DNA from 3 places in the Proteus penneri genome. Region 3 is predicted to be linked to each of the others. Evidence: predicted binding sites of a transcription regulator. Region 3 holds the regulator's gene; each other region holds the start of a gene.

Region 1 (10,927 bases), 1.4 Mb from region 3:
TTCAGTTCGGCGGAATAAGAGAAAATAGTAACAATTATCGGAGATAAATAACTTAGGGTTCAAAAACACCTTAAGATGTTTTTATTACAGAGTCGCTACATTTTCGGGGTGAATTTGTAGCTTAGGGTTTAACTGATAAACTTGTGCAAATCTTATGATTAAAATTAAAAAAGGACTCGACCTCCCAATTGCAGGAGCGCCTGCCCAAGTGATAGAAGACGGACCCGCGATTCGACGCGTAGCATTGCTAGGTGAAGAATATGTCGGTATGCGTCCTTCTATGATGGTTTCGGAAGGTGAGCATGTAAAAAAAGGGCAAATTCTTTTTGAAGATAAAAAGAATGCCGGTGTTGTTTTCACCAGCCCAGCTTGTGGTAAAGTCGTTGAAATTAACCGCGGCGAACGCCGTGTGTTCCAATCTATCGTTATCGAAATTGATGGCGATGAAGAAATCACCTTTAACCGTTATGATAGCTCAACGCTTTCAGACCTGACCCGCGAACAAGTCGAAACTAACCTTGTTAATTCGGGAATGTGGACTGCGTTAAGGACACGTCCTTATAGTCGTACTCCGCATTTAGGCACAACACCTGTCGCCATTTTTGTCTCTGCGATGGATACTAATCCACTAGCAGCCGATCCTATGGTTATTATAGAGCAAAATGAGAAGGCATTTAATGATGGCCTTGTTGTTTTAACTCGTTTAACCGAAGGTAAAGTCTATGTTTGTCATGGTGAAAAATCGCCGACAAAATTAAATGACGGACAAATTAGCTATAACCAATTTGCAGGCCCACATCCTGCAGGATTAGTCGGTACGCATATCCATTTCTTAGAACCTGTGAGTACTAAGAAAATGGTTTGGCATTTAAATTATCAAGATGTCATTGCTATTGGTTATCTGTTTACAACAGGTTCTTTATATACAGAACGTGTTGTTGCATTAGCCGGCCCTCAAGTAAAAGCACCTCGTTTAGTGCGTACTTATTTAGGGGCTGATCTCTATGAGTTAACGAAAGATCAATTAGTTGATGGTGAGAATCGCATTATTTCTGGCTCTGTATTATGGGGATGGAAATCTGATAAGGCTCATCACTATTTAGGTCGTTTCCATAACCAAGTTTCTGTATTGCGTGAAGGTCGTGATAAAGAGTTATTTGGTTGGGGTATGCCAGGTAGCGATAAATTTTCTATCACGCGTACAACTATCGGTCACTTCTTAAAAAATAAACGCTTTGCATTTACAACCACAATGAATGGTGGTGAACGTTCGATGGTACCAATTGGTAACTATGAGCGAGTGATGCCTTTAGACATTATGGCAACGCATTTATTACGTGATTTAATTGTAGGTGATACTGACAGTTCTCAAGCTTTAGGTTGTTTGGAATTGGATGAAGAAGATTTGGGATTATGTACTTATGTTTGCCCAAGCAAATATGAGTATGGCCCAGCACTGCGCCAAGTATTGACCAAAATTGAGCAGGAAGGGTAACTCATGGGTTTGAAAAATTTATTTGAAAAAGTAGAGCACCATTTTGAGCCCGGTGGCAAATTAGCAAAATGGTATGTGCTTTATGAAGCAGTTACCACGGTATTTTATACGCCAGGTACTGTCACGCGTAATGGTGGTCATGTTCGTGACACTATTGACCTAAAACGCATGATGATCTTAGTTTGGTTGTCCGTTTTCCCTGCAATGTTTTGGGGAATGTATAATGTCGGTCATCAAGCGATCCCTGCACTTAATCAGTTATATAGCGGTGCTGAATTACAGCAAATAATTGCTTCAGATTGGCACTATCGTCTTGCTGAATTCCTCGGCGCATCATTAACAACAGATGCTGGATGGGCAAGTAAGATGCTACTTGGTGCAACTTACTTTTTACCTATTTATCTTGTTGTTTTTGTGGTTGGTGGATTTTGGGAAGTTCTTTTTGCCTTTATTCGTGGTCATGAAATTAACGAAGGTTTCTTTGTTACATCAATCTTATTTGCCTTGATCGTACCGCCAACATTACCACTTTGGCAGGCTGCATTAGGTATTACGTTTGGTGTGGTTATTGCGAAAGAAATCTTTGGTGGTACAGGACGTAACTTCTTAAACCCAGCATTAGCAGGTCGTGCATTCCTGTTTTTTGCATATCCTGCTCAAATTTCAGGTGATCTAGTTTGGACTGCGGCAGATGGCTTCTCAGGTGCGACACCATTATCACAATGGTCTGTATCGGGTGAAAGTGCATTATTAAATACCGTCACTCAACAACCTATCTCTTGGATGGATGCTTTCCTTGGAAATATTCCAGGATCGATCGGTGAAGTTTCAACATTGATGATTTTAATCGGCGGTGCTGTCATTCTTTTTGCCCGAATTGCTTCATGGCGTATTGTTGCTGGGGTAATGGTGGGCATGATTGTAATGTCATACCTATTTAATTTTATCGGTTCAGATACCAATCCTCTCTTCTCAATGCCTTGGCACTGGCACTTAGTATTAGGTGGTTTTGCTTTCGGTATGATGTTTATGGCAACAGATCCAGTATCTGCATCGTTTACCGATAAAGGTAAATGGGCATACGGTATTTTGATTGGCGTAATGGCTGTGCTTATTCGTGTCGTCAATCCGGCTTACCCAGAAGGTATGATGCTGGCAATCTTATTCGCAAACTTATTTGCACCACTGTTCGATTACGTGGTTGTTCAGGCGAATATTAAGCGGAGAAAAGCTCGTGGCTAAAGAGAAAAACAAAGATAGCGTCGCAAGAACGTTCCTCGTTGTATTTATTCTATGTCTTGTGTGTTCTGTGGTAGTAGCAGGAGCTGCTGTTGGGCTTAAGTCTAAACAAGAAGAACAGAAACTTCTTGATAAACAACGTAATATTCTTGATGTTGCGGGTCTGCTTGTACCGAAAATGAGTGCGACAGATGTACTGAAAGTGTATGACACTCGAATTAAAGCAAAAATTGTTAATTTTCAGACAGGTGAGCTGACTGATAGTAAAGGCAATTTTGATTTAAATGCTGAATTACGTAGCGATGAAACATCTATTGCGTTATCGCCAGCTGAAGATATTGCTAAAATTCGTCGTCGTGCCAATACCGCTGAAGTTTACTTCGTTCTCGATGCTCAAGGTAAAACAACGGAAGTTGTGCTACCTGTATATGGTTCAGGTTTATGGTCTGTCATGTACGCTTTCGTAGCTGTAGATATTGATGGAGTAACAGCGAAAGGGATTACTTATTATTCACATGGTGAAACACCAGGGTTAGGCGGTGAAGTCGATAACCCACAGTGGAAAGCACAATGGAAAGGTAAGCGTTTACTGACTGAAGAAGGTATTCCCGCGATTAAGATTGTGCGTGGTGGCGCATCTGACAGTCCTTATGGTATTGATGGGCTTTCTGGAGCAACATTGACCTCAAATGGTATCCAGCATATGTTCGATTTCTGGTTAGGTGAAAAAGGTTTCGGCCCATTCCTGAAAAAAGTTCGTGAAGGAGAGATCAATGGCTGATACAAAAGAAATTAAACGAGTTTTACTTGGGCCATTGTTAGATAACAACCCGATTGCCTTACAGGTGTTAGGTGTGTGTTCTGCATTGGCGGTAACAACAAAACTTGAAACTGCATTAGTGATGACAATTGCGGTGACTTTAGTTACTGCATTTTCAAACTTTTTTATCTCACTAATCCGTAATTACATACCAAGTAGTGTTCGTATTATTGTTCAAATGGCGATTATTGCTTCATTAGTTATCGTTGTTGACCAAGTTTTACAAGCTTATGCCTATGAGATTTCTAAGCAACTCTCTGTTTTCGTTGGCCTTATCATTACTAACTGTATTGTAATGGGGCGTGCTGAAGCTTACGCAATGAAATCGCCTCCTATTGAAAGTTTTATGGATGGTATTGGTAACGGCTTAGGCTATGGCGTTATCTTGATCCTTGTTGGTTTTTTACGTGAGCTCTTTGGTTCAGGTAAATTATTCGGCATTACCGTGATGGAATCTATTCAGAATGGTGGCTGGTATCAGCCTAATGGTTTATTCCTGTTAGCTCCAAGTGCATTCTTTATCATTGGCTTGCTAATTTGGGGATTACGTACATTAAAACCTGCACAGGTTGAAGAGGACTAATCGCCATGGAACATTATATAAGCCTATTTGTTCGTGCTGTTTTTATTGAGAATATGGCGCTCGCATTCTTCTTAGGGATGTGTACATTTCTCGCTGTTTCTAAAAATGTAAAAACAGCTTTTGGATTAGGTATCGCTGTTACCGTTGTTCTAGGTCTTTCTGTACCGTTGAATAACTTGGTTTACAACTATGTGTTACGTGATAATGCATTAATGGAAGGTGTTGATTTAAGTTTCTTAAACTTTATCACTTTCATTGGTGTGATTGCAGCACTGGTACAAATCCTAGAAATGATTTTAGATCGTTATTTCCCAGCGCTGTATAACGCACTAGGGATCTTCTTGCCACTTATTACCGTTAACTGCGCCATCTTCGGTGGTGTGTCATTTATGGCACAACGTGACTATAACTTTAGCGAGTCTATTGTTTATGGTTTCGGTTCCGGAATTGGTTGGATGTTAGCCATCGTATTACTGGCTTCTATCCGTGAGAAAATGAAGTACGCGGATGTACCGGCAGGTATGAAAGGGTTAGGCGTTACTTTTGTCACCACAGGGTTGATGGCATTAGGTTTCATGTCCTTCTCTGGTGTTCAGCTATAAAGGGTGAGAAGAACTCATGGATATAATTATTCTAGGTGTCGTGATGTTTACCCTGATTGTATTGGTATTAACAGCGTTGATTTTGTTCGCAAAATCAAAACTGGTCAATACAGGGGATATTTCTGTTGAGGTCAATGGAGACCCAGACAAAAGTTTTAATGCACCAGCAGGTGATAAATTACTTAACGTATTATCAAATGAAGGTATTTTTATTTCATCAGCTTGCGGTGGTGGTGGCTCTTGTGGTCAGTGTCGCGTTAAAGTGCTGGAAGGTGGTGGTGATATTTTACCGACAGAACTTTCACATATTAACAAACGTGAAGCTAAAGAAGGTTGTCGTTTAGCGTGTCAGGTAAACGTAAAAAATAACCTGAAATTAGAATTACCAGAAGAAATCTTCGGTGTTAAAAAGTGGGAATGTGAAGTTATCTCAAATGATAATAAAGCCACTTTCATTAAAGAATTAGTGTTAAAAATCCCTGAAGGTGAGGTTGTACCTTTCCGTGCTGGTGGATTTATTCAAATCGAATGTCCTCCTCATACGGTACGTTATGAAGATTTTGATGTACCAGAAGAGTATCGTGAAGATTGGGATAAATTTAATTTGTTCCGTTATGTTTCTGAAGTAAAAGAAACCACAGTACGTGCTTATTCAATGGCAAACTACCCAGAAGAGCATGGCATTATCATGTTAAACGTGCGTATTGCAACACCTCCGCCACGTAATCCTGATGTGCCACCAGGAATTATGTCATCGTATATTTGGTCGTTAAAACCGGGTGATAAGGTGACAATTTCAGGGCCATTTGGTGAATTCTTCGCTAAAGAAACTGATGCAGAGATGATCTTTATTGGTGGTGGTGCAGGTATGGCACCAATGCGCTCACACATTTTTGATCAGTTAAAACGCTTACATTCTAAACGTAAAATCAGCTTCTGGTATGGTGCTCGTTCTGTGCGTGAAATGTTCTACACTGAAGACTTCGATATGCTTGCAAAAGAAAACGAAAACTTCACATGGCATGTCGCACTTTCAGACGCCTTACCTGAAGATAACTGGACGGGATATACTGGATTTATTCACAATGTGTTGTTTGAGAATTACCTCAAAAATCATCCAGCACCAGAAGATTGTGAATTCTATATGTGTGGACCGCCAGTGATGAACGCAGCTGTTATTAAAATGCTCAAAGATTTAGGCGTTGAAGATGAAAACATTATGCTGGATGACTTTGGCGGTTGATCCTAACCTCCGATCAAGCATAAATGAATGAAATGACAAGCGCCCACTTATGTGGGCGCTCATGATCAGAAGAGAGAGTTATGTTAAAAAGAAAGATGATAAATTGGATAGTGATGCTGTCCGCATTAGTTCTATTATCTGCATGTGGTGAAAAGCAGCAGGTATTAGAAGGCGAAACCATGGGAACTTATTACTCGATTAAATATGTTCCTGACAGTAACTCCCCTCCACAAAACGTCTTACAAACAGAAATTGATCGTATTCTTGAAGAAGTTAACGATCAAATGTCAACATATCGTCCTCATTCTGAATTGAGTCGTTTCAATCAAAGCCGTGAAATTAATACCCCATTTCCCGTTTCGCCTGCTACCGCTAAAGTTGTGAGTGAAGCCATTCGTATTAATAAAATGACTGATGGTGCTTTAGATGTGACTGTTGGGCCGTTAGTCAATTTATGGGGATTTGGCCCAGAGGGTCGATTTACTCACCAGCCTTCTGAAGATGAATTATCAAAGCGTAAGCAGTGGATTGGCATTGATTACTTATCTGTTGAAGGAAATACACTGATCAAGAAGATCCCTGAGCTTTATGTCGATCTCTCTTCTATTGCTAAAGGATATGGTGTTGATGCTGTTGCTGAGTATTTAATATCACAGAATATCACTAACTATATGGTTGATATTGGTGGTGAAGTAAGAACACAAGGTGTAAATGGTAATGACAAGCCTTGGCGTATAGCGATTGAGAAACCAGCTAATGATGGTACAAAACAGAGTGTTCAGTTAATTATTGAACCGGGTGATAATTCAATTGCAACCTCTGGTGATTACCGTAACTATTTTGAAGAAAACGGTATCCGTTATTCCCATACTATTGACCCAACCACAGGCCATCCTATTAAACATAATCTTGTTTCTATCACTGTGATTGTACCAACTTGTATGAGTGCTGATGGTCTTTCGACAGGATTGAATGTGTTAGGACCTGAAAAAGGGTTAGAAGTAGCAAATAAACTAAATATTCCTGTCTTTATGATAGTGAAAACTGAAAATGGGTTTGAAGAGCGTTATAGTAAAGCATTCGCCCCATTCTTAAAAAAATAGAATTTAAGGAGAGAAGGTTATGTTAAAAATATTTCTTTTTGCCTTCATCTTATTCTTGATTGCCTTCTTTGGAATGGCGTTAGGATATATTGTAAAGCGTAAAAGCCTTCAAGGCAGTTGCGGTGGTTTAGGGGCTATGGGTATAGAAAAAGAGTGTGATTGCCCTGAACCTTGTGATGCACGTAAAAAACGTATGGCAAAAGAGTCTGCACGAGAAGAGTTACTGAAAAAGAATCGAATTCTTTAATAATAAAAAATATATTTAGATAAAAAAAGAGTGATGAGATTTATATCTATCACTCTTTTTTATTTCACTCATTCTGTAAATACGAAAACGCTAAAAGGTTTTTAATAAAATAGAAGTAGGATAATAAAAAGCAACACCTATTAATAAAGGTTTACTTCCATGGATAAGGGTTTTGCCCCTCCCATTCTAAAACTTCTTTTTTGGCTTCTTCGTAGGTATAGCCATAATGTTCTTGAAGTTTACCAATCAATTGCTCTCTAGTGCCTTCGATAACATCAAGTTCATCATGCGTGATTTTTCCCCACTTTTCTTTTACTTTTCCTTTGAATAAATTCCAGTCACCAGAGATTTTATTGTTTAACATTTTATTCCTCCTTACTTATTTCTATCGGATGATATTATTAAGTGTAGAAGAGAATAACGTGAAGATAAAAGTGTAAACCTAAATAGGATTATTTATCCTTTTCTAAATATTTTCATTTTTGCTGGAGAGTCGACCATAACAGCATCAGCACCTAATTCTGTGGCTTGAGTATAATCTTTCTCTGTATTGATCCCGAAAAGAACAATATGAGCATTGCCACCAGCACGAAAACAAGACATGGCATCCTTATCCCAACTCAGAATAGATTTTGAGCGAGCTTCACCTAGTGTGTACTTCTCAACGACCTCTACTTTGCGGTGAAGCTCAAGTCCATACCAACGAGTAATATCTAAATTTTCAGGTAGCAGGCAAACATGGCTCATTGTGATATTGGCTAAAATATCACGAGTAATATCACGACTTTCAAAACGCTCTACATTAGTCGGGAGTGCTTCAAGAAAGGCGGTATTAGTAGAATAAACACGGGTTCTATCAAGTGCATTATGTTTACTGAGAACTGTAGCTAACGCTTCACCTTGAATAACGGGATCAGCATCTGGTGATTTTAAATCAAGATAAAACTGTGTTGTGGGGAATTGAGTTAAGATCTCATCCAATGTCGGAATAGTGACACCTTTATTTCGATAAGGAAATTGTTGTGCTTCACCAAATTTATAGCCCGCATCCCATTGTTTAAGCTGTTGTGCAGTAAAGTCAGAAATACTACCTTGCCCATTTGTTAAGCTTTTTAAGTCGTTAGGGCGGTAAAGAACAGGAATATTATCTTTCGATAATTGAATAGTGATCCAAATTGCATCAGCTTGATTAGAGAGTGCTGTTTTTATAGCAATTTCAGTATTTTCTGGGGCATCAGCTGTGCCACCACGATGTGCGATAATTTTAGGAGATGCCATAAGAATTACAGAATAACAAAAGAGAGAAATAGCGATGAATAATTTGATCATGAAAAATTATTTCCTTGTTTTATATATAGTTACAAAACAATATTTAAAATTAATGTAATTAGTCAACGAGCAAAAACAATTTATCACCACTTTGTGACAATTCTATAAATAAACAGACTAATTCAGATTTTTATGAGAATTACACCTCAATAGAGGGAGATGAGAAGGAATAAAAATTGTAGTTAATATTTATTTACTGTATATTTAAACAGTAAATAAGGTGAGGTTATTGTATGCGTAAAATTATTCATGTTGATATGGATTGTTTTTATGCTGCGATTGAAATGCGAGATAATCCAGCACTAAAAGAGATCCCCATTGCAGTTGGAGGTAATGCTTCTAGCCGAGGAGTGATCTGTACGGCGAATTATCCTGCCCGTCGTTTTGGTGTCCGTAGTGCTATGTCAACGGCAACAGCCTTGAAGTTATGTCCCCAATTAAAAGTTTTACCTGGTAGAATGGCTCTCTATAAAGAGACATCAGCAAAGATCCGCCAAATTTTTTCTCGTTATACTCATCTTATTGAACCTCTTTCACTCGATGAAGCTTATCTTGATGTCTCTGACAGTAAGCATTGTTACGGTTCGGCAACATTGATAGCTCAAGAGATTCGCCAACAAATTTTTGATGAGTTAAATCTCACTGCATCCGCAGGCATTGCACCAATTAAATTTCTGGCGAAAATTGCTTCTGATATTAATAAGCCTAACGGGCAATTTGTTATTACTCCTGAGCAAGTTGATGATTTCATTATGAAATTACCGCTTAATAAAATACCAGGTGTAGGTAAGGTAACATTTGCTCGCTTGCAAGAAATGGGGCTAGAAACTTGTGCTGATATTCGCCGTACCGATGTTATTTCTTTGGTAAAAGCATTGGGGAAATTTGGTCAAAATTTATGGGAGCGCAGTCATGGTATCGATGAGCGTGAAATAACCCCTGATAGACTTAGAAAATCAGTGGGAGTTGAACGTACTTTTGCTTCAGATATTAATTCTTGGGATGATTGCTTGGCATTACTCGATGGATTATATAGTGAATTAGAAAGGCGACTGACAAAAGTGAAACCTGATTTAAGGATAGCAAGACAAGGCGTTAAACTAAAATTTGATGATTTTCAATTAACGACACAAGAACATACTCATCCTATTTTAGAAAAAGCTGATTTAATAAATATTGCCTACCAAGCATGGCATGAACGCCGAAATGGTCGAGGTGTGCGATTAATCGGATTTCATGTCACTTTGCAAGATCCACAACTAGAACGACAACTTCTTTTAGCATTATAAGAATAAAAAAACCATAGCCGATCAATAGATAGGCTATGGGTAACGCAATTAATTTATGTGGTTAATCTATGTAGTTAATCTATATAGTATTACCAGCGATAATTCATTGTTGCTGTCATTGTTCTGCCGATCCCATAAAAACATGCGGTATCACCAGCACAAGATGCAACATAATGTTTGTTCGCAATGTTATTCATATTAAGCTGAATTTCAGCCCCTTTTAAAGAAGGTGATAACTCACCTAATGAATAACCTATCATCGCATCATATAAGGTTACCGCAGGGACACTGATTGTATTTTTGGTATCACCTTGAGATACACCTACATATCTCACACCAAAGCCTGCTTTAGCTCCATTAAATAGCCCAGAGATTTCATCATATTGACCCCAGAATGATGCCATATGCTTAGGAACTCTAGGTAACTCTTTTCCTTGTGTTCCTGCAATAATGGTTTTTCTGACCTCTGTATCGGTATAAGCATAGCTACTAATGAAGGAAATATTTTCAGTTAGTTGGCTATTAATTTGTGCTTCGACACCACGACTTCTAATTTCACCCACGGGTTCAAAATACGCTTTTTCAGCATTATAGTTGGTAACATTGCGTTGTTGTAATTGATAAACAGAGAGTGTTGCCAATGTTTGTTCATTAGGTGTGAGGTATTTAATTCCTGCTTCTAATTGACGACCTTCGCTAGGCTCAAAAGGGGCACTTCCTGGTGCTCGGCGAGTTTGTAAATTAGGCTCAAAAGAGGTGCTGTAACTTATATAAGGTGAAATACCATTATCAAAAGCATATAAAATACCAGCACGACCCGTTAGTTTACTATCATCTTGTTGATCATATGTGGCTGCTAAGAAATCATGAGTTCGTACTTGCGCCCAGTCTTGGCGTAAACCGGTAAGTAATATCCAATTTTTCCATTGGATCTGATCTTGTAAATATAATCCGATTTGATCGCGTTTTTGCAACTG
Region 2 (10,927 bases), 1.6 Mb from region 3:
CGAATAACGTTAACCACTCGCCATCATCTTTCAGATATTAAGCTGTTAATCGAGACGCTTCATGCATTCTTTAGTCAAAACAGATAAACAACGTATAGCCCAAACATTTGGTAAAGCTGCGGTTCATTACGATAATCACGCCAATATTCAGCGCTATAGCGGTAATAAATTAATGGATTTAGCGCGTTATGATAGTGGCAAAATTGTCTTAGATGCAGGATGCGGAACAGGATATTTCAGCCAAAAATGGAAACAACAAGGCAAGTTTGTTATTGCACTTGATCTGTCACACACCATGCTACAAGTGGCAAAACAACAACAGCGGGCTGATGGTTACTTACAAAGTGATATCGAGCATTGTGCAATTACGCCACAAAGTGTGGATATCGTGTTTAGTAATTTAGCGATGCAATGGTGTGATGATTTATCTGTTGCGATTAACTCACTCATGAAAGCAGTAAATAAAAAAGGTGCACTTTATTTCTCAACACTCACTACGTTGACACTGCAAGAAGTCAGAGAGGCTTGGCAATCTCTTGATCAACATCCGCATGTTAATCCTTTTTTATCGCTTCACGATATTAAGAAAGCGTGTTGTGGCTTTCATTGCCAATTTTCTACTGAAACGGTTACAGAACATTATGATTCATTACATGCGTTGTTTGCTTCTTTAAAGGGCGTTGGCGCCAATTTTGTGCAAGGAGATCGACAAAAAGGGTTGATGACACGACAAAAATTTCGTGCGCTAGAAAATGTATGGAAAACAGAATCAGGTAAATATTTACTCACTTATCAAATTGTTATAGGAAAAATATCATATGGCTAAGACATGGTTTTTAACAGGTACAGATACAGAAGTGGGTAAAACTGTAGTTAGTAGTGCACTATTGCAATGTGCGGGGCATCAAGGGTATCAAACCGTAGGCTATAAGCCTGTTGCTTCGGGAAGTGAGTGGCTAAATGAAGGTTTACGTAATTCAGATGCACTGACACTGCAAAAATTCAGTACAGTAAAGTTAGATTATCACCGTATTAATCCTTACTGTTTTGAAACGCCAACATCGCCACATATTGTTAGCCAAGAAATAAAACAGCCTATTGATTTTAATGTGATGTCAGAAGGGTTGTCTTATTTAAAGCAACAAGCTGATTGGGTTTTAGTCGAAGGCGCTGGTGGTTGGTTTACCCCACTGTCAGAAAACTATTTTTTCTCTGATTGGGTTATCAATGAAAAGCTACCTGTTATTTTGACTGTGGGTGTTAAATTGGGTTGCATTAATCATGCGTTATTAACGCAACAAGCAATTATTCAGTCTGGTTTAACATTGGCTGGCTGGGTTGCAAATGAAGTTGAACCTGCGGGGCGATATCAAAAAGAATATCTGGCAACATTAAAACAGCATATTAACGCACCATTTTTAGGCAAAATACCCTACTTAAACGAAGTAAAAGAGCATAATTTTACTTCTTATCTCGATCTTTCCTGTTTAAAACTAAGTTGATAGGCGGTTATTAAGTAAATTATAAAAGTCTATTTTTTATACTAATAAAAAAATAAAAAAAATAAATTCAGTCAATTTTTAGGGATATTTTAAGGTAGAAAAAAAGACGTAACCTACCGAGAGATAACAACTTTGTACAGTTATCCACTATTCCTGTGGATAACCTTGTGTATTACCATTATAAAAATACGCTGAATAGAGAGAATACAAGGCATTGCTAAAGATTGGTGTTATTCTCAACTTTTATTTTTAATTCTTATATATCAATTAATTAAATAAAATCAATAGAGGAAGTGGTGTTGGTGTGTCTCTTGGAATAATTCACAAAAAAGGGGTTGCCTTTTTGAAAAAAATTCAGTTCCAAAACTGGGGATAACTTATGCTAATTATTCAGACAAATTTTGTGAGATAGAGATTGAAGCTGGATTTTTATCCAGTATCATAAGGAGTGTCAGCGAGGAGATAAAAATATGAGCAAAGATTTCAAACTGCATTCTGAATTTAAACCGGGTGGTGATCAACCTGCCGCTATTGCCTCACTCTGTGAAGGGTTAGATGATGGTCTTGCTCATCAAACCCTTTTAGGGGTAACAGGTTCAGGTAAAACCTTTACGATTGCCAATGTAATTGCCAATCTCAATCGTCCGACTATGGTGTTGGCGCCGAATAAAACATTGGCAGCACAGCTTTATAGTGAAATGAAAGAATTCTTTCCTGAAAATGCAGTGGAATACTTTGTTTCTTATTACGATTATTATCAGCCAGAAGCGTATGTGCCAAGCTCAGACACTTTTATTGAAAAAGATGCTTCTGTTAACGAACATATTGAACAAATGCGTCTATCTGCGACTAAAGCTTTGCTAGAACGTAAAGATGTTATTGTCGTATCATCGGTTTCTGCTATCTACGGTTTAGGTGATCCTGATAGTTATTTAAAAATGATGCTTCATCTGACTAACGGCATGATAATCGACCAACGTGCCATTTTACGCCGCCTTGCTGATTTACAATATACTCGCAATGATCAAGCCTTCCAGCGAGGTACATTTCGCGTACGTGGTGAAGTGATTGATATCTTTCCAGCTGAATCTGATGATTATGCATTACGTGTTGAGCTATTTGATGAAGAGGTCGAACGCCTTTCACTGTTTGACCCTTTAACAGGGCAAATTCACTATAATGTGCCTCGTTTTACTGTTTACCCTAAAACGCACTATGTCACTCCCCGCGAGCGTATTCTTGAAGCGATGGAAGAAATCAAAAAAGAACTTGCAGACAGACGCAAAGTGCTTTTAGCGAATGATAAACTCGTTGAAGAACAACGCGTGACACAGCGTACTCAATTTGATCTCGAAATGATGAATGAATTGGGATATTGCTCAGGTATCGAAAACTATTCACGCTATTTATCAGGTAGAGGGCCTGGTGAGCCACCTCCAACCCTGTTTGATTACCTTCCTGCTGACGGTCTATTAGTGATTGATGAATCACACGTTACCATTCCACAAATTGGCGGAATGTACAAAGGCGATCGCTCGCGTAAAGAAACCTTAGTTGAATATGGCTTCCGTTTACCTTCCGCGCTTGATAACCGTCCGTTACGTTTTGAAGAGTTTGAGGCGTTAGCACCACAAACGATTTATGTTTCAGCAACACCGGGTAAATATGAACTTGAAAAATCGGGTAATGAAATTATCGAACAAGTTGTAAGACCAACAGGCTTACTTGATCCGATTGTTGAAGTGCGACCGGTTGCCACACAAGTTGATGATTTACTTTCTGAAATTCGTATTCGTGCAGCAAAAAATGAACGTGTATTGGTTACAACACTAACAAAACGAATGGCTGAAGACTTAACAGAATATCTTGAAGAGCATGGCGAACGAGTTCGCTATTTACACTCTGACATTGATACTGTTGAACGTGTCGAAATTATTCGTGATTTGCGTCTAGGTGAGTTTGATGTATTAGTGGGTATCAACTTACTTCGAGAAGGTTTAGATATGCCTGAGGTCTCTTTAGTAGCGATTTTAGATGCTGATAAAGAGGGTTTCTTACGTTCAGAACGTTCATTGATTCAGACAATTGGTCGTGCGGCTCGTAACCTTGAAGGTAAAGCAATTTTATATGGCGATAAAATTACCGATTCAATGGCAAAAGCGATAAGCGAAACTGAGCGTCGTCGCGAGAAACAGCAACAATTTAATCTTGAGCATGGTATTGTCCCTAAAGGATTAAATAAAAAAGTGGGTGATATTCTTAAGATTGGTCAACCTACGCAAGGGCGCAATAAGAAAGGGCATAAAGCAACAGATATTCATGAAAATTATCCGTTGTTATCAACGGCTGAATTGGAAAAAGAGATCCAACGTTTAGAAGCTGAAATGTACCAATATGCAAAAGATCTTGAATTTGAGAAAGCAGCGAGTACGCGTGATAAGTTGCAAGCATTACGTGCTCAATTTATTGCTAACTCTTAATTAGCGAAATTAAATTCACAAACCGATAAAGGGATATCCTTATTTTACAGGGATTATCCCTTTTTATCTTCTATCTTCCATTTTTTGCCTAGTTTTATATTCCCTTAATGGCGTTCAACTGTTTAAATACCACAACAAACAAAGCGTCAATTATTTACAAAGATAAAAAAGATATTAAGGACAGTGAATGAGTGGTTATGTTTATGCAGGGTTTCCTAGCTCTGCTGGGGTAATTCTTGGAGTTATTCTTCTTATTATACTTTTTAAATGGCTACGCAAATTTACTGTACAAGATAGTGAGTTGCAAAAATCATCAACATCAGGGCAAGAGCCCATTTTATCTGAAGCAGAAAATACATCAGCTCAGTTATTACCTCATGAATGGGGTTTATATGTTGCAGCACCTTATGCCGCAATGAATGAGTGGGCATATAACGAATATGCTCGAGGTAAAGATGATGGTGGATTATCAGCAGGTTGGGGAATTAACGACCGTTGGGATTTAGTGTATCAACTATTTTGGTTGCTCACTCAAGGCCACACCAATGATTTTTATCAGCTACGTGATCAAATTTTGAATGGCAAAGAAGACGATGTTCAGTCATTAAAAAATGACATTTTACTTTCTGAGTTAACTGAACATGATAAAAATGAGCGTTTATGGCAAATCGATATGATGAGCACTAATCGCATGAACATCCAAAATGTGAAATACCTTATTTGGGATCTCTGCCGTTTTAACAAACTTTGTCTAGAAGGTTGCCAACAAGGTTATATTACTCAACAAGAAGCTCAAACCTGGTCATTAATGAGCGCATCAATGTTGCGTCGGATCTATGATGGTTGGGAAGATATGTGGAGAAACTTTATTGCTGCTCGTTGGTTTTGGGCAAGTGGCGATCAAGATTGGGTTTCTTCACATCAAGCTTTTACGGATGTGATACAAAATATTCTGAATGCAGAAGATACGTTGGCAACAGAAGAAAACTGGATAATGGATTTACCGCCATTGGATTTAACATCTTTCTCTCGTACTGTGGCTGGTCTCGGTCTGATGAAAAATGATGTACCAATGACACTTGACGAAATTGAAGAAGTGATTAGCCAGCGTATTACATTAAAGCAGCTTAATAGCTAATAATACGTTGAAAACCAATAGTGATATTGTGTTTTTACCAACCAAAAACCGCACTTGCTGTTTATTGCAGATGCGGTTTTTTTATGGAAGCAAGGTAATAAATACTATTTAATCGCTTGAGGTGATGAATTACGTTGCCCTAATTGCTGTAATGTTAACTCAATAGCTTTGCTTAATAGATGGCGGTCGTGACGATAAGGAATATCTTTAGCTTCCAATTGGGTCTGTACAATTAATCGACCTTTCATCGATTCATATTGTGTTTCAGGGCTAATGATCACGGCATCTATTGTTTGTAAACCAATATAATTTTCCATCATAGCGATTTTATCAGACATCGTCATACTGGCAGCCGCGGGGCTTAGCTCTTTGCCTAAATTACCAATATAAATCGTTGTTGCACTACTACGGCGTAATGCTTGTGCAAGCTCTGGCAATAATAACAAAGGCATTAAACTGGTAAAAAAACTACCGGGGCCGATTAAGATAAGATCTGCTTGATCAATGGCTTCAATAGCTTCTCTCGTCGTGGGTACTTTAGGATAAAGATCAAGTTTTTGTGGGATTTTAGGCAAAATATCAACGTTAACTTCACCATAAATCTCATTACCTTGATCATCTATTGCCATTAGATCAACGGCTTGTTCAGACATAGGAATAAGATGTGCATTGACTCTTAATAATCCACGAATAAGATTAATTGCTTCTAAAGGCCGAACACTTAAGTTATCTAACGCTTTTAGCATTAAATTTCCTAAATTATGCCCAGCCAGTTCACCTGTACCAGAAAAACGGTATTCAAACATGGCAGAAGCCACCGAAGGCTCAGTAATTAACTGATTAATGCAATTGCGCATATCACCCCACGCAATGCCACCTTCTTCTTGACGAATACGGCCAGTAGAACCGCCATTGTCTGTTGTTGTAACAATACCAGTAAGGCGAGAGCCTAAGTAGGAGAGTGCTGAAAGCACACGTCCAAGGCCATGACCACCACCAAGGGCAACAACACGATCTAAATCACTTAGCGTGCGATTTCGCATATTTGTTCTACTCATCTTTAAAAATTTGCCGCTAATTTATCACAATTAAATTTTAAGCCTATGATCACGACGTGATTTCATCACATTCCTAGTTTTATTTCACTTTTGATAGCCTAATATTTAACCAATGAAAGTGTTTTTATTTATGTTATTAGCGTGACTAAAGTGTTGTAAGTCGTTGTATTATAAATTATATAGCGAAAACATTATTCGCTTTTTGCATAATTAGCAGGTAGAATCCACAATAAATATATAGGTATTAGAAACCTGTGAAAAACAGGTAAAGATAAACTCCTAGCCTTTACGTCTAAGTCGTGTATTGACAAGATATGATGTTCTGGCCGTGACGAAGCAAGTCACCAGGGTGCAAGGTAGAAATGTCTGCATCTCCCGATTTGGAAAGGTGTTATTATGCAACAACTCGTTGATGCGTTTTCCCGCAAGTTTTTCTATCTACGTCTTTCAATTACAGACGTGTGCAATTTCCGTTGTACTTATTGCCTGCCTAATGGTTATAAGCCTAATGGACACAAATCATTTCTTTCATTAGATGAAATCAGTAGACTCACGCAATCTTTTGCTGCATTAGGAACAGAAAAAATCCGCTTAACCGGTGGTGAACCGACAATGCGCCGCGATTTTACTGATATTATCGCGACAATCAAAGATAATGCTGCAATTAAAAAAATTGCAGTAACAACAAATGGTTATCGTTTGTCACGAGATGTTGCACAATGGCGTGACGCGGGTTTAAGTGCAATTAATGTGAGTGTTGATAGCCTCGATCCTCGTCAATTCCATGCTATTACTGGGCAAGATAAATTTAATCAAGTAATGGAAGGTATTGATGCAGCATTTACTGCGGGGTTCGAAAAAGTCAAAGTTAACGTTGTGTTGATGCGCAATGTGAATGATAAAAACCTCCCTGATTTTCTTAATTGGATCAAAGACAGACCTATTCAGCTGCGCTTTATTGAATTAATGGAAACCGGTGACGGGAGTGATATTTTCAACCGCTTTCATTTGTCTGGTGAAGTTATTCGTCAGCGCTTACTCAATGAAGGTTGGTTACAAATTCCTCGCGCCCGTAGTGACGGGCCTGCTCAAGTATTTACCCATCCTGATTATCAAGGTGAAATTGGTCTGATCATGCCTTATGAGAAAGACTTTTGCCTAACCTGTAACCGTTTACGTGTTTCGGCTATTGGTAATCTCCATCTTTGTCTATTTGGTGAAAATGGCATTCCTTTACGCGACTTACTTGCTGATGATAGTCAACAACAAGCATTACAACAGCGTATTCAGGGCGGGCTTCTTCATAAACGAGAAACTCATTTTCTTCATCAAGGCGATAGCGGTATGACACCGAATTTATCTGTTATTGGTGGATAGTTTTTCGCTCTGTTATTTCGTTAATTTCAGGAGTTGTGCATGTCTCAACTAACTCATATTAATGCTGCCGGTGAAGCTCACATGGTGGATGTTAGCGCTAAAGCTGAAACAGTGCGAGAAGCGCGTGCTGAAGCTTTTGTTGAAATGTCAGCAGAAACATTAAGCATGATCACCGAAGGTAAACACCATAAAGGTGATGTATTTGCGACCGCAAGAATTGCAGGTATTCAAGCAGCAAAAAGAACATGGGAATTAATCCCATTATGTCACCCGCTGTTATTAACTAAAGTCGAAGTGCGTTTAGAAGCACTCACTGAATCTAATCGTGTACGCATTGAATCTGTTTGTCGTTTAACCGGTAAAACAGGGGTTGAGATGGAAGCATTGACTGCGGCATCGGTAGCGGCGTTAACGATTTATGATATGTGTAAAGCCGTTCAAAAAGATATGGTGATAGGGCCTGTACGTTTATTAGAAAAAACAGGTGGTAAATCAGGCCACTTTAAGGTGGAAGCATGATTAAAGTTCTCTTTTTTGCGCAAGTCCGTGAGTTAGTGGGTGTTGATTCTCTCGAATTAGATTGTGAATACCACACAGTAGACGATTTACGTAAAGTATTAATCAACAAAGGTGAACGATGGTCACTTGCGTTAGAAGATGGCAAGTTACTCTCAGCGGTAAATCAATCTTTTGTTCAAGGTTCTCACGTTATTAATGATGGTGATGAAATCGCCTTTTTCCCACCTGTTACAGGAGGATAAGATGAGCGCATCAACTCGTATTTCAGTACAAACCGAAAACTTTAGTGTTGGTGATGAATACCAATGGCTCTCTGAGTGCGACAGTGATGGCGCTGTTGTGACCTTTACAGGGAAAGTGCGTAATCACAATTTAGGGGATGAAGTCAGTACGCTCACGCTTGAACATTACCCAGGTATGACTGAAAAGGCGCTTAATGACATTGTTAATGAAGCGCGAGGTCGTTGGCCTTTACAACGAGTTAGTGTTATTCACCGAGTGGGTACATTGAATATCGGTGAAGAAATAGTGTTTGTGGGTGTCACTAGTTCCCATCGTAATAGCGCGTTTGAATCTGCTGAATTTATTATGGATTTTTTAAAAACACGTGCGCCTTTTTGGAAAAAAGAAGGGCTCTCTGAAAATAATGATAGATGGGTTGAAGCACGCCAAAGTGATTATGATTCAGCCGAGCGTTGGGAATAAACCACTACGCTGAATTAAACGCTACATAACTTTACTTCAATTTATTTTATGATGACATTTCATACAGTTTATTTTATGGAAATGTAAAGTCAGTGTGATAAAATTAAATCCTAATGAGTCCATAATGGACTCTTTACTGAAATAAACGTTATCGTTAAACCTAACGTTATCACTATGATTAAAGGGTAATCATCATGGATCGATTTTCACGTTCAAATGATTCAATCGTACAGCGCACAGGTTCTGGCCTACAAACCTTTATGGCTCAGGTTTATGGTTGGATGACTGTCGGCCTGTTATTAACTGCGTTTGTTGCATTATACGTTGCATCAAGCGAAGCATTATTATCAATGATTTTCTCAAGCAAGATCGTCTTTTTTGGTTTGATCATTGCTCAATTAGGATTAGTTTTCGTGTTATCAGGTATGGTTCATAAAATGAGTGGTGCAATGGCAACCTCATTATTTATGCTCTATTCCGTGCTAACCGGTGTCACTATCTCAAGCGTATTACTGGTTTATACCGCATCTTCGATTGCGAGCACCTTCTTTATTTGTGCGGCAATGTTTGGTGCATTAAGTATTTACGGTTACACCACTAAACGTAGCTTAACGGGTATGGGTAGCTTCCTGTTTATGGGGCTTATCGGTATCATTATTGCTTCTATCGTGAATATCTTTATGCAAAGCTCAATGATGAGCATGGTTATCTCTTACGCTGGTGTGTTAATTTTCGCAGGTTTAACTGCTTATGACACACAAAAACTAAAAGATATGGGTAATGAGATTAACCAAGAAGATAAAGAAAATATGCGCCGTTACTCAATCATGGGTGCATTAACGCTTTATTTAGATTTCATCAACTTGTTCTTAATGTTACTGCGTATTTTAGGCGACCGTCGTTAATTTTAACGATATGACGTTGATAGACGCTGTTTAACAACAGTATAAAAAATAAATCCCATAACTTTATAAGTTGTGGGATTTTTTTGTATTGAATAATTTAATTGTTATTGTTTTAAGCAATCTTTCTTCGGAAAAGATAATAAGCAATGCTACCCGTTCCTACTGCAATCACTAATAAAGGCCATAAGCTGTGCCATATTACGGTGATATCTGCATTTTTAAGGTAAATCTGTTTTGTGATATCGGTGAAATGACGAATAGGGTTTATCCATGTGGCATGTTGTAGCCAAACGGGCATGTTTTCTACGGGAGAAATATAACCGGATAATAAAACCGCAGGCATCATAAACACAAATACACCAATAAAAGCCTGTTGTTGTGTCGAACTTAAGGCCGATATTAACAAACCAAACCCTACCAGCGATAAGCCATAAATCAGCATGGTAAAGTAAAATAGAACCAGTGAGCCAGAAAACGGAATTTGATAACCAAATATCCCAATAATTAATACGATGGTACCTTGAACGGCAGCGACAACCATTGCAGGAATCGCCTTACCGATAAAAATTTGCCATGTTGATAGAGGTGAAACTAATAGTTGATCTAAAGTGCCTTGTTCACGTTCTCTAGCAACGGAAAGTGAAGTGACTATCATCACGCCAATGGTAATAATCAACGCTACTAACGAAGGTACAATAAACCATTTGTAGTTTAAATTAGGGTTATACCAATTGCGAACAACAAGTTCTGTTTTATTCAGCAAAGAAGGTGTATTACCTGCTAATTCAGCTTGATAGTTTTGAACGATTTGCTGTACATAATTAGCAGCGATTTGCGCACTATTTGAATTTCGACCATCTAGGATTAATTGCAATTTGGTAGGAGCACGGCTTTCTAAATCAGCACTAAAATTCTGTGGAAAACGAACTAATAAAAGCGCTTTGCGATTATCAATCGTTTCTTTTATTTCATGTTCGTTTTTAAGCAAAAGAGTTTGAGAAAATGCACTTGCTTTGGCGATACGTTGGGTTAACTCAATAGATTGTTTTCCATTATCCTCATCAAAAATTGCAATAGAGGCATTGGTAACATCTAACGTCGCTGCAAAAGGGAATAAGATCATCTGAAAGATCACGGGTACTATTAAAATAATACGCGTTTGAGGCTCTTGTAATAATGACTGTAGCTCTTTCATTATCAAGGTGAGAAGTCGATAAAACATAAAGTTCTCCCTTTAATCTAA
Region 3 (10,927 bases):
CGTTCGGCATTATAAACGTTGATACCTTGGTAGAGCTTATTCCATGTCCAACTTAATACGCGATCACTAATACGCACTGCTTCATATGAGAAATTAGCTGCAATTTCTTCCATGATATCTGTGGCATTTTTACGCGCTTTGTCAAGTGAGATTTTCTTCGCTTTTGATTCATCTTCAATCGCTTTTTCAATTGCTTTTGATGAAAGCAATTTATTGAAGAGATCTTGGCGTGCTGGCAATTTAGGGCCAACAGCGGCTAAACGCTGGCGTGAAAAGTGAATACGTGCAACACGTGCAAGTTTTCTCGCTATACTCGTGTCCGTGCCGTGTTCGTTCGCCATTTCACGCATTGATACAGTGGGTGAAAAACGAACAAAACTATCACGACCTAACCAGAGGATAGCGATAAATTTTTGGATACCGTTAAGCACGCGTAAATGTGGAACACCATTATGGCCTTCACGACCAGGAGAGCGTCCAAACATCACAGAAACTGGCAACATCTCGATATCAAGATGTGGGTTATTACGATGTGCATCAAGATAAGCGTGGAATGTCTTCACGGAATCTTTACGAGGATCGGGGGAGTAGTAACGGAATACTCTTGGGCCGTCATCAATAAAGACATAAGCAGGAAGCTTTGTACCGCCTATCTCAATGGGTTGCAGTGGATCAGGCAATCCTAAAGATAAACATTGCTGTCTTAATGTCAGTAAGTCCGCCTTTGAATGATAAGGCAGAACATAAAGGAAAGATCGCGACGTATCTAACCCTAATTCAGTGATAGGATCAGTCGGAACTCGTTTGCTTTTTACCAGTAATTTTAGTGGTAAATTCAATGTGTTATAATATAGTTTACGCCAAGCTGACATAAATAGTTGTAGCCTCTTATTAGCAATACTTCGAAAGCATAACAGAAAGTCTTTCGTAGATCTGTGGTGCTGTGACAATATTAATAGAGAAAAGTGGCAAAATAATCGTTTGTTTTCGATAGAGTTTATTATGGCTAATCAAAATAAAGGTCTTACCCGAATCATCAAAGCAGGTGGCTATTCATACAAAGGCATTCGTGCCGCTTGGATTAATGAAGCCGCTTTTAGACAAGAAGCAATTGTGACCTTGGTTGCAATTATCCTTTCATTTTTCATCGATGTCAGTGGTCTAGAGCGCATTTTACTCATTGGTTCCGTTGTATTGGTTGTGATCTTGGAACTGGTAAATAGCGCAATAGAAGCGGTTGTCGATCGAATTGGATCTGAATACCATGAATTATCCGGACGTGCAAAAGATATGGGTTCTGCCGCCGTTCTGATTGCTATTATATTGGGATTATTTACTTGGGTAACCATTCTTTGGGGGCATTTCTTCGCATAAAGTTAAAAATTTCGCTTTTTGTCGAAAAATAATCCAGAGATGCGTGTTTTATATTCATTTTAGGTTTCAAATCGTCATATACCTGTATATACTCACAGTTTGACTGTATAAACAAACAGGGGGCGGAATGAAAGCATTAACTGCAAGGCAGCAGCAGGTTTACGATTTGGTTCGTGATCACATTTCGCAAACGGGTATGCCACCAACACGGGCTGAAATAGCTTCCCAGCTTGGGTTTCGCTCACCAAATGCGGCAGAAGAGCACTTAAAAGCTCTTGCTCGTAAAGGCGTGATAGAAATTGTCTCTGGTGCATCCAGAGGTATCCGTTTGCTAATGGAAGAAGAACCAGAAGGATTGCCATTAATTGGGCGAGTCGCGGCGGGTGAACCACTTTTAGCGCAAGAGCATATTGAAAGCCATTATCAAGTTGACCCAATGCTATTTAAACCAAGTGCAGATTTTTTATTGCGTGTTAATGGCATGTCAATGAAAGATATCGGTATTATGGATGGTGATTTACTTGCTGTGCATAAAACGCAAGATGTTCACAATGGGCAAGTGATTGTGGCGCGTATTGAAGATGAAGTGACAGTAAAGCGCTTCAAGAAAAGCGGTAATAAAATTGAGCTTCATGCAGAAAACCCAGAGTTTTCACCAATTATCGTCGATTTACGCGAACAAAGCTTTACTGTGGAAGGTTTAGCCGTTGGGGTTATTCGTAACAGCGAATGGCTGTAATTTGTGCCAAAGTAAGTCAACAAAACTTATTTTAAAAAGATGCAGATGATGTGTAAAAACATAAAATCATCTGCATTTTTTATTTTTCTAATTTGTATAAAAAAACACCATTACACTACAAATGTAATTACAATATGATGTGTTTTAATTGCGTAAGTGCTTATGACAACGATACAAGTCACCTGGCTTTTTGTATTTTATAAGTTTAACGAGGCTTATAGTCGCCGGTTTTTTTCTGCTTAAGATTATCATCCATACTATGATCATGATGACAACCTTCAGGATGGGTACACTCTTGTGCTTCATGGCATTGTGAACACAATCCATGAATTTCGATGACGCTATGTCGTAAATGAAATCCACTCTCTTTTGCTAGTAATGAAATCGCATCTTCGATTTTATGACTATTCTTTTCAGTGACAGATAAGCAACGGTCACAAATTAGCATTACTGACGTATGTTCAACATCATCAAAATGATGACAAAGCACATAACTGTTGGTGGATTCTATTTTATGGATAAATCCTTGCTCAAGTAAAAACTCTAATCCACGATAGACTGTTGGCGGTTTTGCTTGAGGCTCAACTTGGCGTAATAAATCCAATAAATCATATGCGCTGATAGCAGAAGGTTGCTGGATTATCAGACGTAATACTGCCAGACGTTGTGAAGTCAGGCGAACACCTCGTTTCTGGCAGATCTTTTCTGCCTGAGCGAGCAATTTCTCTTCATTCATGGGGATAAGATGCTCTCAGACGTTGTTAATAACATAGATCCTATCATATTTTTCAAGAGTAAACCTTTGTGTAAAGTGGGGTTTTGTGAAAATAACTGTAGTATTACATCCTTTTTAAAAGGATCTGCTGTTCGATAAAAAAACATGTTTTCTTTCAACAATATAAAGTAGATACTTTTAAAGAGAGATAAATAAGTAATAATTTATTGTGTAAAGCAAGTTGATTCACATGGGCGAACTGGTTTTTCATGTTGATATGTACTGGCCATTAGTAACAAAAACCCAGCCTAAGCTGGGTTAATTTTTTAGATGATTTTAGATAATTTGTTCTGAACCGTTGGGTAGGACACGTGCGCCCTCAAAAGGGTTAGCCGTTGTCCCCCCACCGAACCGTACGTGCACATTTCTATGCATACGGCTCTCCGCTAGACTTAGCAAAGTTTCTATAGTCTGGCAGCTTCCCTCTGTGAAGATCGACATGACAGTCCTTACATAAAACTAACGTCTTCCGATGTCGGGCAATCATCAGTCTTTTCCAAGGCTCTGTACCATCCTTAATATCCTTCAGTTTACGCACATGGTGAACTTCAAGATATCCAGTAACGGTGCCGCAGTATTCACATTTGTTACCTGCCATTCTGTCTAGCAATTCAGTTCTGCTCGAATATTTATAAACATTCGGAAACGGGTCGGCAAAACTTGCTAGAGACACACTTCGATTTTTAAGTTGAAAAACTTCAAGTTCATAAAGTTTTCCATTACGAATTTCTCTGTGGATATATCGACCATCAGCCTGCTTCAATCGTTTAGCGATTTTAGTTCTAGATGAACGATGTTTTCCAGCCAGCGTCTTTAACAGACTATTCATCCATATCCAATGTAGCTTATTCAGATATAGAACTGGTGCTAAGTTATAGTAATTGGCATAGCCACGCATTTCAGCATTGTATTGACTAATAATTTCATAGTCAGACAAATACATCATTGCAGGCTTTCCTCTGCAACCGTCCATGCCAGATTCGTAATTCCCGTAGCCACGGAGCGCACAGAATTTCTGTATTTTCGCTCTCGGAACACCAAGGTGAATGTGTTCAGTAATGGTGCGCTTAACAGCGTGAGTTTTACTGCCATCCGAGTTGTGTCCCACAACACATTTAACTCGTTTATTTTCCCTACGACATAGAATTTCATATCCGAGAAAGATAAAACCTTGTTTCGGGTCAACTACGCTTGATTTCTCTTTCGATACTTCAAGCTTTAATTCCGACTCAACAAATTCAGTAATGTCAGACATTACTTGCATTGCTTCCTGTTTAGAACCAATGATCCCAATTAGAAAGTCGTCAGCATACCGAACATAACGCATACGCTTAAAGTCAGGGTCGTCCATAAGAACACTTGAGGTATTAACCAATTGCTCTTCAAGGTTTTTGATTTCCATTTCCCACTTGGCAATTTTCTGCTCATCAGCAGGGTAGCCAGATGCACCAAAGCCTTGTCTTATCCACTTTATACGATTAGCTCGATTTTGTAGTGCCCGCTTGTATTCAGGATTAGGTTTTCTTCGTCCTCCATTGCTAAACTCTTTGATTTTAATTTTCATAAACTCATCAAGTTCATGGAGAAAAACATTGGCTAGTATAGGGGATATGATTCCCCCTTGCGGTGTCCCACTGTGGGTGCCAAAGTAACGCCATTCTTCCATGTAACCAGCTTTCAGAAACTTCTTTAGAAGCCCAAGAAAAGCCCGGTCATCAATCTTATTGCTAAGAAATTTCAGCAATAAGTCATGGTTAATATTGTCGAAGTATCCCTTAATATCGACATCACAAACCCATTTGGTGCTTTTCCAACCATTACGTATTTCAGTAAGTGCTGTGTGGCATGATTTGTTGGGTCGAAATCCATAGCTCCAATCGCTAAAGACTGGTTCATAAATTTCCTCAAGGATCATTCTCATGACCTCTTGAATCAACTTGTCGTCACCACTGGGAATTCCTAAAGGTCGTTTCTTACCATTCGGATTCCTAGCATCCTTGGGGATGTGTGTGCGTCTGCAAGGCTTTGGACGATAGTCACCTGATTTAATTAGGTTGATAATATTTTGAACTCTATCAACACCCATACCATCGAGTGTGTTTGAGTCTACCCCTTTCGTCATGGCTCCACGATTAGAGTAGATGTTGGCATACGCCTGCATCCAAAGATCTTGATGGTTACACATTATTTTATGTAATTTCTTGACCTTATAGCCTTGCTTACTTGCTTTATTAATACCAATCAGAGCATTGAGTGTTCTTTGTAATAGCACTGACTATTGAACCTCGCTTCTTTTAGTATCGTGTCTAACTGTCTCCCTTCCCCCCTACATTTAAGCTTTCGTATGAGTTACCTCGATACTTATACTCAAATTTCAGGTCGGATTTAAACCGACTGCTACCTCATTACAAGGCTACGTTGGGTACTATGGAGCCTCCGTCACCATATTGGTTGTTTATCTCAAACCAACTTAGGTGATCCCGCATTTCTTTATAAACAAGATGCGTCCCACTTAGGTTCCACTTACGTCCAATTACCACTCTCACCGAGCAGGTGCCAAGATTGTTGGATACGATAGCCTTTTAACAATAATTATCGTAAATCTTGGTATGACTCCTGAACTATCGTGAGTCAAAGATATCCCGAAACCCACTATGGACTATGATTCAACCAATCAGGTTTAACCTTATGGGACTTGCAATGACTGGCGCAAAGTAGATAGTTTCCCCGCCACCAGCCTTTTGACCTAACATGCTGCACTCCCCTCCCTCTTTCGAGGTTCAAGTCTATTACTAGACAAGGATAAGTTAGGCTTGCAATAGGCTTTCCAACAGCCTATACTTGCGACATAAATTAGCCGTAAGCGCTTGATTTACAAAGCAAAATGGCGCACTTAAAACGGAATGTCGTCATCAAAATCCATTGGTGGTTCATTACTTGGTGCTGGAGCTGCAGCGGGTTGTTGTGGGCGAGATTGAGCACCACCGCTAAATTGTTGTGATGCTTGTGGCTGTTGTGGTTGACCCCAACCGCCTTGGCCACCTTGAGATGGCGCGCTGTCTTGGCCGCCACGGCCACCTAACATCTGCATTGTGCCGCCGATATTAACAACAACTTCAGTGCTATATCTGTCTTGGCCGCTTTGGTCTTGCCATTTACGTGTTTGTAATTGGCCTTCGATATACACTTGTGAACCTTTACGCAGATATTCGCCTGCAATTTCCGCTAATTTGCCGAAAATTACCACACGGTGCCACTCGGTTTTTTCTTTCATTTCACCGGTTTGTTTATCGCGCCAGCTTTCTGATGTTGCCAATGTTAGGTTGGCAACTGCACCGCCACTTGGCATATAACGGATTTCTGGATCCTGCCCTAAATTACCGATAAGAATAACTTTGTTTACGCCTCTGCTCGCCATGTGAGGTACTCCTGCGAAAGTAAATTTTTTGAAATCATAAGCGAATAAGTTTATCACGTACGCTAAAATTTGAATATGACGTGTGATGAATTTCTCAATTGTGAACATTGTCGAAATTTTTTTGTCTCAAAATGACAGGTTTACATCATCATTCAATTTCACTATATATACTGTATATCCATTCAGTTAACTTTGTGTCATAATTATCCGATTATTTCTTTTTCGGCGACTCTCTCAATCCGGGATATATTCATGGATAAAATCGAAGTACGGGGCGCTCGCACCCATAATCTAAAAAATATCAATTTGGTCATTCCTCGCGATAAACTTATTGTTATTACGGGACTTTCAGGCTCAGGTAAATCCTCTTTAGCCTTTGATACGCTTTATGCAGAAGGGCAACGACGTTATGTTGAATCACTTTCTGCTTATGCTCGTCAGTTTCTTTCGTTAATGGAAAAGCCTGATGTTGATCACATTGAAGGTTTATCTCCCGCTATTTCGATTGAACAAAAATCTACATCACATAACCCACGTTCAACGGTGGGAACCATCACCGAAATACACGATTACCTACGTCTCTTATTTGCGCGTGTTGGTGAACCTCGTTGCCCTGATCATGATATTCCATTAGCCGCTCAAACAGTGAGCCAAATGGTTGATAATGTACTTGAGCAACCAGAGGGTAAGCGCTTAATGCTGTTAGCACCTGTGGTGAAAGAACGTAAAGGTGAGCATATTAAGCTACTCAATAATCTTGCTGCTCAAGGTTATATTCGTGCGCGTATTGACGGCGAAGTGTGCGATCTTTCTGATCCACCAACATTAGAATTACAGAAAAAACATACCATTGAAGTGGTAATTGACCGTTTTAAAGTACGTGACGATCTGGCTCAACGCTTAGCGGAATCTTTTGAAACTGCGTTAGAACTTTCAGGTGGTACTGCCGTTATCTCTGATATGGATGATAACAATGCAGAAGACATTATTTTTTCTGCAAACTTTGCTTGTCCTGTTTGTGGCTACAGCATGAGCGAGTTAGAACCTCGTTTATTCTCTTTTAATAACCCTGCAGGGGCTTGTCCAACTTGTGATGGTTTAGGTGTTCAGCAATTTTTTGATCCTGAATTAGTGATCCAAAATAGAGACATCTCCCTTGCTGGTGGTGCCATCAAAGGGTGGGATCGCCGTAACTTCTACTATTTCCAAATGCTACGCTCATTGGGTGAGCACTATCATTTTGATGTTGAAGCACCATTTGATTCGTTACCAGATAATATTCAAAAAGTCATTTTAACGGGATCAGGCAAAGAGAATATTGAATTTAAATACACAAACGATCGTGGTGATGTTGTTGTTCGTCATCATCCTTTTGAAGGTGTATTAAATAATATGGAACGCCGTTACCGCGAGACAGAATCTAGTGCGGTACGTGAGGAGCTTTCTAAATATATTAGTAATCGTTCTTGTGCTTCTTGTGGTGGTACACGTTTACGCCGAGAAGCGCGCCATGTGTATGTTGAAAACACCACATTGCCTGAAATAGCAGATTACAGTATTGGTCATGCCATGACCTTTTTCCAAAATCTAAAATTGAGCGGTCAGCGAGCGAAGATTGCAGAAAAAGTCTTAAAAGAGATCAGTGACCGATTAAAATTCTTGGTCAATGTGGGATTAAATTACCTCACACTTTCTCGTTCTGCAGAAACTTTATCAGGTGGTGAAGCTCAACGTATTCGCTTAGCCAGTCAGATTGGTGCGGGATTAGTTGGTGTGATGTATGTATTGGATGAACCTTCGATAGGGTTACATCAACGAGATAACGATCGTCTACTTGAAACGCTGATCCACTTGCGTAATTTGGGTAACACTGTGATCGTCGTAGAACATGACGAAGATGCCATCCGTGCCGCTGATCATGTTATTGATATTGGTCCTGGTGCAGGTGTTCATGGTGGTGAAATTGTCGCTCAAGGGACACTTGAAGATATTATTAATAACCCGAATTCATTAACGGGGAAATTCTTAAGTGGTGAACGTCGCATCGCAATTCCAGAACAACGAGTGCCTGTTGATCGCGAAAAAATGCTGACCATTCTTGGCGCAAAAGGTAATAACCTAAAAAATGTAAATCTAAAATTACCAGTAGGTTTATTTACCTGTATTACAGGTGTTTCAGGATCAGGTAAATCAACGTTGATCAACGATACGTTATTTCCTATCGCACAACGCCAATTAAATGGGGCAACAAATAGTGTACCTGCACCTTATTTAGATGTTGAAGGGCTAGAATATTTCGATAAAGTGATTGATATTAACCAAAGCCCAATTGGTCGTACTCCTCGTTCAAACCCCGCAACTTATACCGGTGTCTTTACACCTATTCGTGAGCTATTTGCGGGTGTACCTGAATCTCGTACTCGTGGTTATACACCGGGACGGTTCAGTTTCAACGTAAAAGGTGGGCGTTGTGAAGCTTGCCAAGGTGATGGCGTTTTAAAAGTTGAAATGCATTTTTTACCTGATGTGTATGTACCTTGTGATCAATGTAAAGGCCAGCGTTATAACCGTGAAACTCTTGAAGTTAAATACAAAGGAAAAAATATCCACGAAGCGTTAGATATGACCATTGAAGAGGCGAGAGAGTTCTTTGATGCTGTGCCAGCATTGGCTCGTAAGCTACAAACATTGATTGATGTTGGCCTTTCTTATATTCGCTTGGGACAATCAGCAACGACGTTATCGGGCGGTGAAGCGCAGCGGGTTAAGTTAGCAAAAGAGTTGTCAAAACGTGGTACGGGACAGACTCTCTATATTCTCGATGAACCCACAACAGGACTTCACTTTGCTGATATTGAGCTGTTACTTGACGTGCTTCATAAGTTACGCGACCAAGGTAATACCATTGTTGTGATTGAACACAATCTTGATGTGATCAAAACAGCCGACTGGATTGTGGATCTTGGCCCTGAAGGCGGAAGCGGTGGTGGCCAAATTTTAGTGTCAGGTACACCAGAACACGTTGCAGCGTTTGAAGGCTCACATACTGCAAGATTCTTAAAACCAATCTTAGAACGCGGTTATTAAGATCACGCCGCTTATTTCCTTATGATCTAAGCGCTACAGACAATAACTTCTTTCTTGTTTGTAGCGCGATTTCTTCAAGAAAAGTAAATCCATGAAGTACGATAGAATTTAATTCTATCGAAAAAAGTATTCTCTTTTGGTTATACACTTCCTTATCTATTTTTATCTTATCAATCGTCTATTTTTATAAAAAACAGATTAAATGGTTAATTATGCTATTTTGTAACAGTATTTTAACCAAATACGAGATAACAAAGCTAAATAGAAAGGATTATCATAGTATATCGTGATAGACAGCACAGTTTATTTGGTGATTTGTTTCAATTGTTATACTTGACTATTATTGTATAACAATATGTATTTTTCGTTATTTATCAAATATTTACTTGCTTTTAAAGGTCGCGGTAGAAGGTAGGTTATTATTTACTGTGCTCTTTGAACAGATAATCCTACTTTTCTCCTTACGATAGAATTTTTTTCCAAATCATTTCGGGCTATCACGATTTATAACAACTTTTTTCTCCGTAATATTTCCTATCATTTACCCATAATAAATAATACCTGCAAAGAGTAAGGTTATTTTGACATCGCAATGTTAGATAGACTTTTTTTACCCCCAAAATTCGTTTTGCTATTAACAATTACAATATAAAAAGTGAGTACTAATATGGAAACGGCTTCCTCAAAAACAGAGACAACAAGCTATCCCGCAACTAGTGCTGGCGCGCGTCGCGCAGGTATGACTGAACAAGAATGGCGTGCAGCTATTAAATTCGACGGCAATGATGTGGGCTGGGTTATCATGAGCATCGGTATGGCGATCGGTGCAGGTATTGTGTTTTTACCTGTACAGGTAGGCCTGATGGGATTATGGGTTTTCCTACTATCCTCACTGATTGGTTATCCAGCGATGTACCTTTTCCAACGTCTATTTATTAATACGTTGGCTGAATCTCCAGAGTGTAAAGACTACCCAAGCGTTATCACAGGTTATCTTGGTAAAAACTGGGGTATTTTATTAGGCGCACTTTACTTTGTTATGTTGGTCATTTGGATGTTTGTTTACTCAACAGCCATCACCAATGACAGTGCTTCTTACTTACAAACATTTGGTGTGACTGAAAGTTTACTGTCAGAAAACCCATTCTATGGATTGATCCTGATTTGTGCTTTAGTGGCCATCTCTTCTCGTGGTGAGCAATTACTGTTTAAATTATCAAGCTTTATGGTGCTGACTAAACTGCTGGTTGTTGCAGCGTTAGGGCTCTCCATGATTGGTATGTGGCACCTTTATAACGTAGGAGCATTACCACCTGCTGGACGTTTAATCAAAGAAGCAATCATTACATTACCTTTTACACTGACTTCAATTCTGTTTATCCAAACATTAAGTCCAATGGTTATCTCTTACCGTGGTCGTAATAAAAACCGTGAAGTTGCTCGTCACAAAGCGTTACGTGCAATGAACATCGCGTTTGGTGTGTTGTTCTGTACAGTTTTCTTCTATGCAATCTCATTCACATTAGCAATGGGT

What was found. The regulator LexA, encoded in region 3, represses DNA repair genes until DNA is damaged. The targets are predictions, from matches to a motif close to TNCTGTATGTACATACAGNA.
Region 1: the regulator LexA is predicted to act here: its motif matches at 8,856-8,875, upstream of dinB (DNA polymerase IV).
Region 2: the regulator LexA is predicted to act here: its motif matches at 1,922-1,941, upstream of uvrB (excinuclease ABC subunit UvrB).

The regions. Positions count from the first base shown of each region.
Region 1 is NZ_CP059690.1:526,806-537,732, forward strand. It holds gene H1225_RS02255 (Na(+)-translocating NADH-quinone reductase subunit A) at 155-1,495, shown strand; gene H1225_RS02260 (NADH:ubiquinone reductase (Na(+)-transporting) subunit B) at 1,499-2,737, shown strand; gene H1225_RS02265 (Na(+)-translocating NADH-quinone reductase subunit C) at 2,730-3,515, shown strand; gene H1225_RS02270 (NADH:ubiquinone reductase (Na(+)-transporting) subunit D) at 3,508-4,137, shown strand; gene nqrE (NADH:ubiquinone reductase (Na(+)-transporting) subunit E) at 4,143-4,739, shown strand; gene nqrF (NADH:ubiquinone reductase (Na(+)-transporting) subunit F) at 4,756-5,982, shown strand; gene H1225_RS02285 (FAD:protein FMN transferase) at 6,063-7,085, shown strand; gene nqrM ((Na+)-NQR maturation NqrM) at 7,105-7,332, shown strand; gene H1225_RS02295 (CsbD family protein) at 7,484-7,696, opposite strand; gene H1225_RS02300 (glycerophosphodiester phosphodiesterase family protein) at 7,789-8,661, opposite strand; gene dinB (DNA polymerase IV) at 8,895-9,950, shown strand; gene H1225_RS02310 (TonB-dependent siderophore receptor) at 10,040-10,927, opposite strand, start outside.
Region 2 is NZ_CP059690.1:736,713-747,639, forward strand. It holds gene bioF (8-amino-7-oxononanoate synthase) at 1-87, shown strand, start outside; gene bioC (malonyl-ACP O-methyltransferase BioC) at 62-826, shown strand; gene bioD (dethiobiotin synthase) at 819-1,502, shown strand; gene uvrB (excinuclease ABC subunit UvrB) at 1,973-3,982, shown strand; gene H1225_RS03240 (DUF1266 domain-containing protein) at 4,170-5,120, shown strand; gene yvcK (uridine diphosphate-N-acetylglucosamine-binding protein YvcK) at 5,225-6,163, opposite strand; molybdenum cofactor riboswitch at 6,443-6,585, shown strand; gene moaA (GTP 3',8-cyclase MoaA) at 6,575-7,555, shown strand; gene moaC (cyclic pyranopterin monophosphate synthase MoaC) at 7,595-8,074, shown strand; gene moaD (molybdopterin synthase sulfur carrier subunit) at 8,071-8,316, shown strand; gene moaE (molybdopterin synthase catalytic subunit MoaE) at 8,318-8,779, shown strand; gene H1225_RS03270 (Bax inhibitor-1/YccA family protein) at 8,974-9,684, shown strand; gene H1225_RS03275 (ABC transporter permease) at 9,797-10,906, opposite strand; gene H1225_RS03280 (ABC transporter permease) at 10,919-10,927, opposite strand, start outside.
Region 3 is NZ_CP059690.1:3,100,680-3,111,606, reverse strand. It holds gene plsB (glycerol-3-phosphate 1-O-acyltransferase PlsB) at 1-872, opposite strand, end outside; gene H1225_RS14010 (diacylglycerol kinase) at 1,003-1,374, shown strand; gene lexA (transcriptional repressor LexA) at 1,502-2,113, shown strand; gene zur (zinc uptake transcriptional repressor Zur) at 2,319-2,849, opposite strand; gene H1225_RS13995 (reverse transcriptase domain-containing protein) at 3,256-5,160, opposite strand; gene ssb1 (single-stranded DNA-binding protein SSB1) at 5,782-6,306, opposite strand; gene uvrA (excinuclease ABC subunit UvrA) at 6,559-9,393, shown strand; gene H1225_RS13980 (SLC5/6 family protein) at 10,061-10,927, shown strand, end outside.